DNA from 3 places in the Streptomyces sp. NPDC030021 genome. Region 3 is predicted to be linked to each of the others. Evidence: riboswitches for the same ligand, from Rfam matches in the RefSeq annotation. Region 3 holds a riboswitch; each other region holds the start of a gene.
The links. A riboswitch is a leader RNA that binds a small molecule or an ion and turns the genes downstream of it on or off. The one in region 3 is predicted to bind guanidine.
Positions count from the first base shown of each region.

Region 1: another riboswitch for guanidine. It lies ahead of ACZ4YL_RS11190 (Ohr family peroxiredoxin); the one in region 3 lies ahead of ACZ4YL_RS03610 (DMT family transporter).
Region 2: another riboswitch for guanidine. It lies ahead of ACZ4YL_RS39340 (MBL fold metallo-hydrolase); the one in region 3 lies ahead of ACZ4YL_RS03610 (DMT family transporter).

Region 1 is NZ_JBVIAH010000004.1:507,472-510,666, reverse strand. Features, by position in the region: partial or broken gene ACZ4YL_RS11205 (oxidoreductase) at 1-17, shown strand, start outside; gene ACZ4YL_RS11200 (peptidoglycan recognition protein family protein) at 295-1,089, shown strand; gene ACZ4YL_RS11195 (hypothetical protein) at 1,120-1,569, opposite strand; gene ACZ4YL_RS11190 (Ohr family peroxiredoxin) at 1,556-2,026, opposite strand; guanidine-III (ykkC-III) riboswitch at 2,102-2,164, opposite strand; gene ACZ4YL_RS11185 (hypothetical protein) at 2,250-2,444, opposite strand; gene ACZ4YL_RS11180 (vWA domain-containing protein) at 2,754-3,195, opposite strand, start outside.
Region 2 is NZ_JBVIAH010000035.1:43,239-46,433, reverse strand. Features, by position in the region: gene ACZ4YL_RS39345 (serine/threonine-protein kinase) at 1-428, opposite strand, end outside; gene ACZ4YL_RS39340 (MBL fold metallo-hydrolase) at 477-1,355, opposite strand; guanidine-III (ykkC-III) riboswitch at 1,367-1,434, opposite strand; gene ACZ4YL_RS39335 (hypothetical protein) at 1,815-3,195, opposite strand, start outside.
Region 3 is NZ_JBVIAH010000002.1:117,116-120,310, reverse strand. Features, by position in the region: gene ACZ4YL_RS03615 (transglycosylase domain-containing protein) at 1-1,044, shown strand, start outside; gene ACZ4YL_RS03610 (DMT family transporter) at 1,062-1,382, opposite strand; guanidine-III (ykkC-III) riboswitch at 1,414-1,483, opposite strand; gene ACZ4YL_RS03605 (GroES family chaperonin) at 1,525-1,866, opposite strand; gene ACZ4YL_RS03600 (DUF3618 domain-containing protein) at 1,910-2,230, opposite strand; gene bcp (thioredoxin-dependent thiol peroxidase) at 2,339-2,806, shown strand; gene ACZ4YL_RS03590 (HNH endonuclease signature motif containing protein) at 2,942-3,195, shown strand, end outside.

The DNA of each region.
Region 1 (3,195 bases), on a different contig from region 3:
CTGCGAGTACGCAGTGACCACAGGGACCGAAGGGAAGCACGAGGACGGGACGCCGGAAGGCCTCGGATAGACGGTGTCCCGCGGACCAGGCGGGGCAGGCGGTCGTGTCCGGGCCAGCCGAGGGAGCAGCGGCGCGCTCGCCGGAGGACATCGCCGAGCCCCTGTCGGTGGCGAAGCCGGCTCCGTGCGCCGGCCGCGGGTGACCGCCGGTTACGGCCGGTCGGGGACACTCCGGGGGGTTGGGCGGTGTGTCTGCGCGACCGGTGGAGGTGGAGTCCCCTTCAATGGCGCCGCATGACCTTCTCCGCACTGCACCAGCCGCCCGCGCGCGCCACCGCCCCGTACAGCCGCCGGTCGGTCCTCACGGGAGCCTTCGCCCTCGCCGCCGCCACGGCACTGCCGCTCGCCGCGGCCGGGCGGGCGTACTCCGCCGCCACCCCTGACATCATCGGCTGCGCCGCCTGGGGTGCGCGGGCGGCGTCCGAACCCGTCGTCGTCCTGGACAACCGCCCGGAGCGGATCATCGTCCACCACACGGCGACGGCGAACGTGACGGACTACTCGAAGCAGCGCGCCTTCGCCCTCGCCCGCGCGATCCAGACGTACCACATGGACGCGCAGGGCTGGATCGACACAGGTCAGCACTTCACCATCAGCCGCGGGGCCTTCGTGCTGGAAGGACGTCACCACAGCCTCGCGGAGCTGCGCACCGGCACCCGCCAGGTGCGGGCGGCGCACTGCGTCGGCCAGAACACCGTGTCGATCGGCATCGAGAACGAGGGCACGTACACCTCGCAGGACCCGCCCGAGGCCCAGTACGCGGCCCTGGCCGACCTGTGCGCCCACATCTGCGACCAGTACGGCCTGCCCGCGTCGGAGATCTACGGCCACCGCGACTTCAACGCCACCTCCTGCCCCGGCGACCACCTCTACGCACTGCTCCCGACCCTCCGCAAGGACGTCGCCGACCGCCTCGGCACGCCCGCGCCGGAGGAGGCGGCCGACCCCATCGAGGACCTGGTGCGCCAGGCCACCGGGCGGCCGGCCTCGGAGTACGCGGAATACCTCCCGGCCGGTCTCCTGCCCTGACGGTGCGCCGCCGCCCCGGGCCACCCAGGGCTACAGCCGCCAGTACGTACCGGCACGGGAATCGACATGCACCACGTGGCGGCCGACGCGCACCACGTGGTGGTCCGGTCCGGACCAGGAGCCGCAGGCGCCGTCGGCGGCGGGCAGCGGGGTCCAGATCTCCAGGAAGGTGCTGCCGTCCGGGTTGGTGCCCCGCTCGACGAGGTCCGCACCGTCCCACCGGAAGGTGCCGGCGTCTTCGCCGGGCTCGCCCGTGAGGTGGTGGAAGTGCACCTGGGAGCCGTCGAAGGACGTCGTACCGGCGAAGCCACGGCTGTCGGCGTAGTACGACCCGGCCTGCAGCCACACCACTTCGCGGTCCTCGACGAGGGGTCCGCCGTTGCGGCTGATGCCGCGCCGAAGCCAGGCACCGCGCTCGGGCACCGGGACGCCGGGGCCGTCCGTGACGTGCCCGGCCGGCCCGGGCTCAGGCGCGGTCATCGGCGGCAGGCTCGGTGGCCTCGGCGGGCTCGTCCACGGCCAGGAGCGTCAGCGGTACGTTGCCGCGTACGGCCTGCGAGTACGGGCAGACCGCGTCCGCCCGGTGCAGCAGGGGCTGGAGGTCCGCCGCACGCCACCCGGGCAGGCTGACGGTGAGCGCCACCGCGAGGCCGTAGCCCGCGGGCGTGTCCGTGGTGCCGAGCTGGACCTCGCAGGCCACGCGCGCGGTGGAGGCGTCCGCCCCGAACTCGGCGGCGACCTCCGCGAGCGCGGAGGTGAAGCAGGCGGCGAAACCGGCCGCGAACAGCTGCTCGGGGTTGGTGGTGCCGGGCACCTTCTTGCGCGGCGGGGCGAGGCGGACGTCCAGGCGTCCGTCGTCCGTGCGGACGGATCCGGTACGTCCTCCGGCGGCGTGCGCGGTCGTCCGGTACAGGCTGCGGGTGAGTGGCACGGTCATGGCGTACGGCCCATCTTGCTCGACGAGGACGCTGCCCGGGTGCGGACAGCGGACGGCGCCGCTCGTGCGGCACCTCGCGCGTCGTCGTGCGTAACCGGGTACGGCGCATCTCGTCCGGGGCCGTGGACCGGCCGCCGGACAATCTAGCAACGCGCTCCGCGATCCGGGGCCACCCCCGCGGTGAAGTACCTCACCCACCACCGACCCGGCCGCCGGCCCGGGGTCAGGGCGCGTGGTGCTGGATGCCCCGCTGACCGGGTACCCGGGTCGACCTCGGAGCGCCCGAGCGGCGGTGGCGGTCGGCTCGCTGCCGGCGGCCCGGGAACGGGTTGCGCCGCACGGTGGCGCTGGGGGCCGCGATCAGCAGGCCGACAAGTGCGAGGACCGCGACGAGGATGAGCACGTTGACAAGGTTCATGGTCCTGCCTTTCGTCGAGTATTGACTGCCTGTCACTACATTTTGTTACCGATTCGCGGACGGTTAAACACGGAGGGTGACAAGGCGTGTCGTCGAGGGTCGCGTCGGCGATGCCGATCCGGCAACATCAGCCGTGCGTGCGGGCATTGGCGCGGCACGAGCGACGGCCGTCCGCCACCGGCGGGGAACCGGGACCTTCCCCGCCGGCGCCGCACGGGCAAGAACCACCAACAGCACGGCACTTGGTGCCTCGTCCCACCGGGGTCGGCAGGATGGCGGGTGTCGTTCGTAGGCGTATCCCGGCCGGGATCACGTGGCCGGGTCGACGCGTACCGTCTCCACCCAGGACGGGGGCGCGGGCGGGGAGTTGCCGATCAGGGCGGCGATCAAGCGGCACGACGGTGTCTCGTCCGGCCACGGCGTGTACCCGTCGGTCAGCACGACCACGACGTTCGGCCGGTCGGGCAGGGCCAGGGCCGCGCCGATGCCGACCCGCATGTCCGTGCCCCCGCCACCGGCCAGGGTCACCTCGCCGGCACTGCGCACCCGGGTCACGGCATGCACGTCGGCGTCGCACGCGAGGACGGCGACCCGGTTCCCGCCGACGCCCACCTCCCGCAGGACGCCGGTGACTTCGGCGAGGGCGGCCGCGAGGTCGTCCGGGCCCATCGATCCCGAGGTGTCGAGGACGACGGCCACCCGCGGCAGCGGCCTGCGCAGACTGGGAAGCACCACCCGGCCGCCGAGCGCG
Region 2 (3,195 bases), on a different contig from region 3:
TGGCGCAGCAGCGTCCTGAGTGAGACGCCGTCCACCAACTCCATGACGATCGCGGCGCCTTCGGGGTGCTCGACGTAGTCGTCGATTCGTACCACGTACGGCGACCGCAAGCCCATCAGCAGTTGGGCCTCGGCGCGGAAGGCGGTGCGCGCGCCATGCGTCAGATACTTGATCGCCACCGGGGCACCGGAAGCCTCGTCCAGAGCTTCGACGACCCTCCCGCAGGCACCGGTGCCCAATTCCCTGCCATGGGTGTAACCGGGAACCTTCCACTGTGGATGTGCGCTCATGTCCCCGTTGTTCATTACTGCCCTCGCATGCGTCGTTGCCGTGCGCGCCTGGGAGCATGCCTCCCGCCACACCGACAGCCGGCCGGCCGGCCTGCTGCGGCCAGTCAACCGGTCAGCTGCGTCGTGGCGCGTGAGCAACTACTACTCATGCGCAGGCCCTCGTACCGTCTTGGCTTTGAGCGCGGCTCAGTCGTCTGGGCAGAGGACGAAGAGAGGGAAGGCGAGTCGGCGGGGCCGGTTGCCGATCTCGTCGAGCGCGGCGCGGATTTCGTGAAGGTGGCCGGCGGTCATCTGCAGTGGGGGTTCGTGGGGCTGGTAGGTGGTGCGGACCGGGTAGTCCACGCCCGGTTCGGTGGTCATCTCGATGTGACAGCCCATGACGTGGGTGACCGGTCTGCGTTCGCAGAACTCGATCAGGCGGTCGATGGTCCGGGTGAAGGCGTTCCGGTCCTGGATGTAGAGGCGGCCCGGATAGACCGTGTCGCCGGTGAGCAGGAACCCGGTCCACGGGTCGTAGAACGTGACGGCGGCCTCGTGGTGCCCGGGGGTGGCCAGGCATTCGAGCCTGCGGCCTCCCAGATCGACGCTCACCGTGGCGGTGGGGTTCTCGTCGAATCCGAAATACTTCCAGGCCGTGGGGAGCTCTGCTGAGACCACTGTGGTGTCGGGGAGGTCGGCGAACTGGCCGTCGCCCGCGATGTGGTCGCCGTGGGCGTGTGTGTGCAGCACCAGCAGGTGGTACTCCTGGCGGGGGTGGCGGGCGAGCCAGCCGTCGACGAGCTGGTCCACCACCAGACGCAAGGGGAAGAACTCACTTGACGCTGTGGCCCCGGTATCGATCAGTACTGCCCGGTCGTTGCCGAACAGCAGGAACAGGAACGGCGCTTCGTAGTTGATCGCCATGTTCTGCCGCAGGATGACCGTGTGCTCGTCGTACTCATAGACCTGGATGTCCGGGTCGGTGTTGTGCTTGGACGATGGTGAGCCGTGGATCCACCGGACGTCCAACTCGCGAGGCCCGTAAGCCGGGCTGTCGAAATCGACGAAGGATGTACCTACAGCCATGACGCCTCCTGAGTGCGTCGTCTTGGCGGGCCGGGTACGGCGCACATCTCGTCCGGGGTGGGCACCTGAGAGCCTCCGCCGCGACGCTACCACGAGATCGATCTACGGCTCTGTTGCGGGCCTTGGCCTTCGGCGCCGATCTCCTGAGTGCTCGCGCTCCCTACCGACCGGATGTCCGGAAGGCAGGTCCGTCTTGCTGCTCCTCGTCCCTCTCCAGATCGCTGATTGCGCGGCGGCGCGGCTTTCCGCTCAAGCAGGTGGAGCGCTCTCATATGGAGTAAGAGCTGCCCTTCGGAAGGTGATTCCGTGCAGCGATGGCTCCACGACTTCGCCGCGGATGTCTTGCGCAGCTGCACCTTGACCGAACAAATGAAGACTGACGCAGCAGGAAAGCGTCCGAAAGGAATGGCGGCACGGTAGATCGGTTCCCATGGGTCGCGTGACCGGCTCTCGATGTGGTCAGAAGGGGACGACGGATTGCGCGAGCGCATCCAGAGCGGCCTGTGGCCGGATGGTCGTGCCGGCCAGGCCAGGAAATCCGCCCCATGCCAGGCAGTCCCGCAGGTGTGCAACGAACGGGACGGTCCCACCGCGCCCGCTGTGAAGCTCCACGTCCGCGAAGGGTCCGGGGAGGCGAACGGTGTCGACCGGTTCCGGCTGCGCGTCGCGGGGGTTCGCCTTGAACGACGGACCAGGGCTGATCGTCAGGTCCAGGGGCGCATTCATGCCGACCCGTTCCCTCTCCTCGTGGGCCCACCTCTCCGCCTCGGCGACAGCCTCTTCGAGGGGAAGGACGACGAGGGGATCGAAATGCGAGAGGTACATGAACGGGTACTTCTCCGGTACATCGACGATCTCGTTCCTCTTCGGCTCCGGGCCGTGCCTCCTCGGGTCGTGGCGGAACCTGTCCTCACTGCCCGACAGGTCCACGGAGCCGACCACGAGATAGAAGGCGCGCAGCGAGAGCGGCAGGCGTCCGCCCGTGAGCCTCTCCAACCTCTTCACGGACCGGAGTGCGTCGAGCGGGGGCGGGACGAGGGCGCGCGCCTTCTCGTGGAAGGGGTACGCCTCGGCGCGCAGCGTTTCAACGACAGCCTCCAAGCCGCACCGCACCCGCTCCATCGTCTCCATCGCGACGGCCTCGGCGGCCTGCGCGGCGGGCGCCTTCGGTGGTCTCCGGTCAAGCGCAGCCAGTTCCTCCCACACCCGCTCGTGCTCGCCGGCGCGATAGCGCTCGATGAGATCGCCCGTAAATGGCTTCACGGTGCTCGTGGCCGTCGCCTTCCGCTTGCGCTTCTTCATGCGCCCCGCGGCCTGGTTCACGATCTTGGGGTCGAGCTGGTCGAGCTGGTCGAGGAGCGCTCGCGCCGTCGCGCCGAGCTCGCGGTCTTGCGCGGCCATCAGGGATCGTTCGATCCAGCGCGGTTCGGCCGTTGCCTGCGCGGGCGTGAGCTTTTCGAGTACGGTCCTGGCGGACTCGCTCCGGTTGTCGCCGGAACGGAGCACCTGCTCCTCGAACAGGGGCGCCAGGACGTCAAAGGCGCGCGAGGGGCCGGCGCGCAGCAGGGCATCGATCGCGATCGTCTGGCGATCGTGACGGTCGTACTCGTTGATCGGGACACCCTCCAGCGACAGGGGCGAGGCTGCGGCCTCAAGGGCTTCCGGCGTCCCGATCTCGAGCAGGTTCTGCCCTGCGGTGGTAAGGAATTGCCGTTGCCGAGTGAACAGTTCGCGCAACGCGGGAACAGCAGGTGTGTAGCGGGTCTCGGCCAGGCGATGCGCGAGCCATTGCGCGAGGCCTCCGTCGTGGCCGTCCACCGCGGAGAACCAACGCGTCTTC
Region 3 (3,195 bases):
CCCGAGAACGAAGGCCAGGTCTCCTACGGGAACATCACCGTCAACACCGCCACCGACCTCTCCGTCAACGCCGTCTACGCGCAGATGGCGGTCGACGTCGGCACCGCCAAGGTCAAGAAGACCGCCATCGACCTCGGCATCCCCGAGAACACCCCCAACTTCGTACCCGGCCCGGCCATGGCCCTCGGCACCCTGCAGGCCAGCGTCCTGGACATGACCCAGGCCTACGCCACCCTCGCCGACCACGGCCGCCGCACCCCCTACACCTTCCTGGAGAAGATCACCAAGGGCGGCGACACCATCAGCCTCCCCCAGCGCACCCCCACCCAGGCCATCAGCCGCGAAGCCGCCGACACCACCACGTCCATGCTGGTCAGCGTCGTGGACAACGGCACCGGTACGGCCGCCCTCGCCGCCGGCCACCCCGCCGCGGGCAAGACCGGCACCGGCGAACTCGACCGCTCGGCCTGGTTCGCGGCCTACACCCCGGACCTGGTCACCGTGATCTCGATGATGGGCCAGGACCCGGACACCGGAACCCTGGAATCCCTCTACGACGCCCTCGGCGAGGCCCGCATCGGCGGCGGCGGCTACCCCGCCCGGATCTGGGCCGCCTACACCAAGACCGCCCTGGAAGGCACCGACCCCGTCGACTTCGACCTGGAACTCCAGCCCGGCGCAGCCCAGCCCCCGCCGCCGCCCAGCCCGGAATCCAACCCACCGCAGGAAACCCCCGGAGAACCCTCGCCCAGCGCCCCCGAACGCCCCACCCGGCCCTCCCCGTCGAACTCCACGGGCGGCCGCAACCAGGGCGGACAGAACAACGGCGGCCAGAACCAGGGCGGACAGGACAACGGCGGCCCGGTGAACGGAGGCCAGGACAACGGCGGCCAGGACAACGGCGGCACCACCCAGGGCGGCGACCAGGGCGGCACCACCCAGGGCACACAAGGCAACACGCAAGGCGGCACCCAGGGCAGCGCACAAGGCGGCGACGGAGGCCCGGCGGACGGCCTCCGCCCGCCGTCGGCGTTCCTGGAGTAACCGGGACAGACCTCCGGTCAGTGACCGGAGGTCGCCTTCAGCCCCACCACGGCGACCAGCAGCAGACAGATGAAGAAGATCCGGGCGGCGGTGACGGGCTCACCCAGCACCGCCATACCGAGCACGGCCGCGCCGGCCGCGCCGATGCCCACCCACACCCCGTACGCCGTACCGATGGGCAGCGTCTTCGCGGCGTACGACAGCAGCACCATGCTCGCGACGATCCCGGCACCCGTGAACACACTGGGCCACAGCCGGGTGAAACCTTCGGTGAACTTCATGCCGATCGACCAGCCGACTTCGAGCAGACCGGCGACGAGAAGAAGAACCCATGCCATGACGGCACCTCCGAGACATCGAGCGATACGGGGTGCGTCGTCTTGTCGTACCCGGTACGGCGCGTCTCGTCGGGTTCTCCTCCACCGTAGCAAAGGGCAGCGAAAAGGGCCGGTGACCTGCGCCACCAGCCCCTTCTCAGACCTACAGGTACAGCCCGGTGGAGTCCTCCGACCCCTCCAGCCGCTCCGCGGCCACGGCGTGCAGGTCCCGCTCGCGCATCAGCACGTACGTCGCACCCCGCACCTCGACCTCGGCACGGTCCTCCGGGTCGTACAGCACCCGGTCACCGGGCTCGACCGTCCGGACGTTCTGCCCGACCGCGACCACCTCGGCCCAGGCCAGCCGCTTGCCCACCGCGGCCGTCGCGGGAATCAGGATGCCGCCGCCCGAGCGCCGCTCGCCCTCCGGCAGATCGGACTTCACGAGCACGCGGTCATGCAGCATGCGAATGGGCAGCTTGTCGTGGGTGGTGTTCTCGCTCACGCCCCGAACCTACCTGCCCGCGCCCGTCCCGTACCGCTCAGGGTCATCCGCGCTTGCGGCGCGCCGACACCACGAGCAGCCCGACCAGGCTCACCGCGACCAGCGCGACGGGCACGATCCGGCCCACGCGCGGAGCCCCGTCGTCATGGCGCAGACCGTCCCGCAGATCCGTCACCATCCGGTTCACCGTGGCGAAGGCCCGCCCGGCGGTCTGGTCGACGGTCGAGGCGACCCGTGCCTTCGCGTCCCCGATGATCGTCTTCGGGTGCATGCGCACGCCGATCTCGTCGAGCGTCTCGGCGAGCTGCTCACGGCGGCGGACGATGTCCGCCTCGATCTGTGCGGGGGTCCTGGCTTCCGGCACCGCGCTGCCTCCGTCGTCGTCGTGGTCGTGTGGGGCGTAGTCCACCATGAACAGTCTGTCAGCTTAGTCTCATGGGCATACCGATCCCCTCCCGAGGAGAGTGTCACGATGAGCGAGCGACTCCAGCCGGGCGACACCGCCCCCGCCTTCACCCTGCCCGATGCGGACGGCAACGAGGTCTCGCTCGCCGACCACAAGGGCCGCAAGGTGATCGTCTATTTCTACCCGTCCGCGCTGACCCCGGGCTGCACGAAGCAGGCCTGCGACTTCACGGACAACCTGTCCTTCCTGACGGGACACGGCTACGACGTCATCGGCGTGTCCCCGGACAAGCCGGAGAAGCTGGCGAAGTTCCGCGAGAAGGAGGACCTGAAGGTCACCCTGGTCAGCGACCCGGAGAAGGAGACGCTGACGGCGTACGGCGCGTACGGCGAGAAGAAGCTGTACGGCAAGACGGTCACCGGGGTCATCCGCTCCACGGTGGTCGTCGACGAGGAGGGCAAGGTCGAGCACGCCTTCTACAACGTCAAGGCCACGGGCCACGTAGCCAAGATCATCAAAGACCTGGGCCTCTGACCCCGCCCTCCCCACCGCAAGCGGCCCGCACCCCACCGGTGCGGGCCGCTCCGCTTATCGGACGTAACTACCCGCATATCGGTTCGTTGATCCGTGCGAGGCCACGAACGCGTGGCCGGAACGGAGGGGGCCGGGGTGCCGATCAGTCAGTACACGAAGGAACGCCTCGCGGAGGCGGCGCGCACGTCGCGCACGCTGTCGGAGGCGCTGGAGAAGCTGGGGGTCGACCCGAAGAGCGGCTCGCGGCGCTATCTGCACGACCGCATGCGGAAGCTGGGCGTGGACACGTCCCACTTCGAGCGAGCGGAAGCCGTCAAGTGGACGAGGGAGATCCTGGCCGCGGCTGTCGCCGATTCGACGAACATGTGCCAAGTTCTGCGACACCTCGG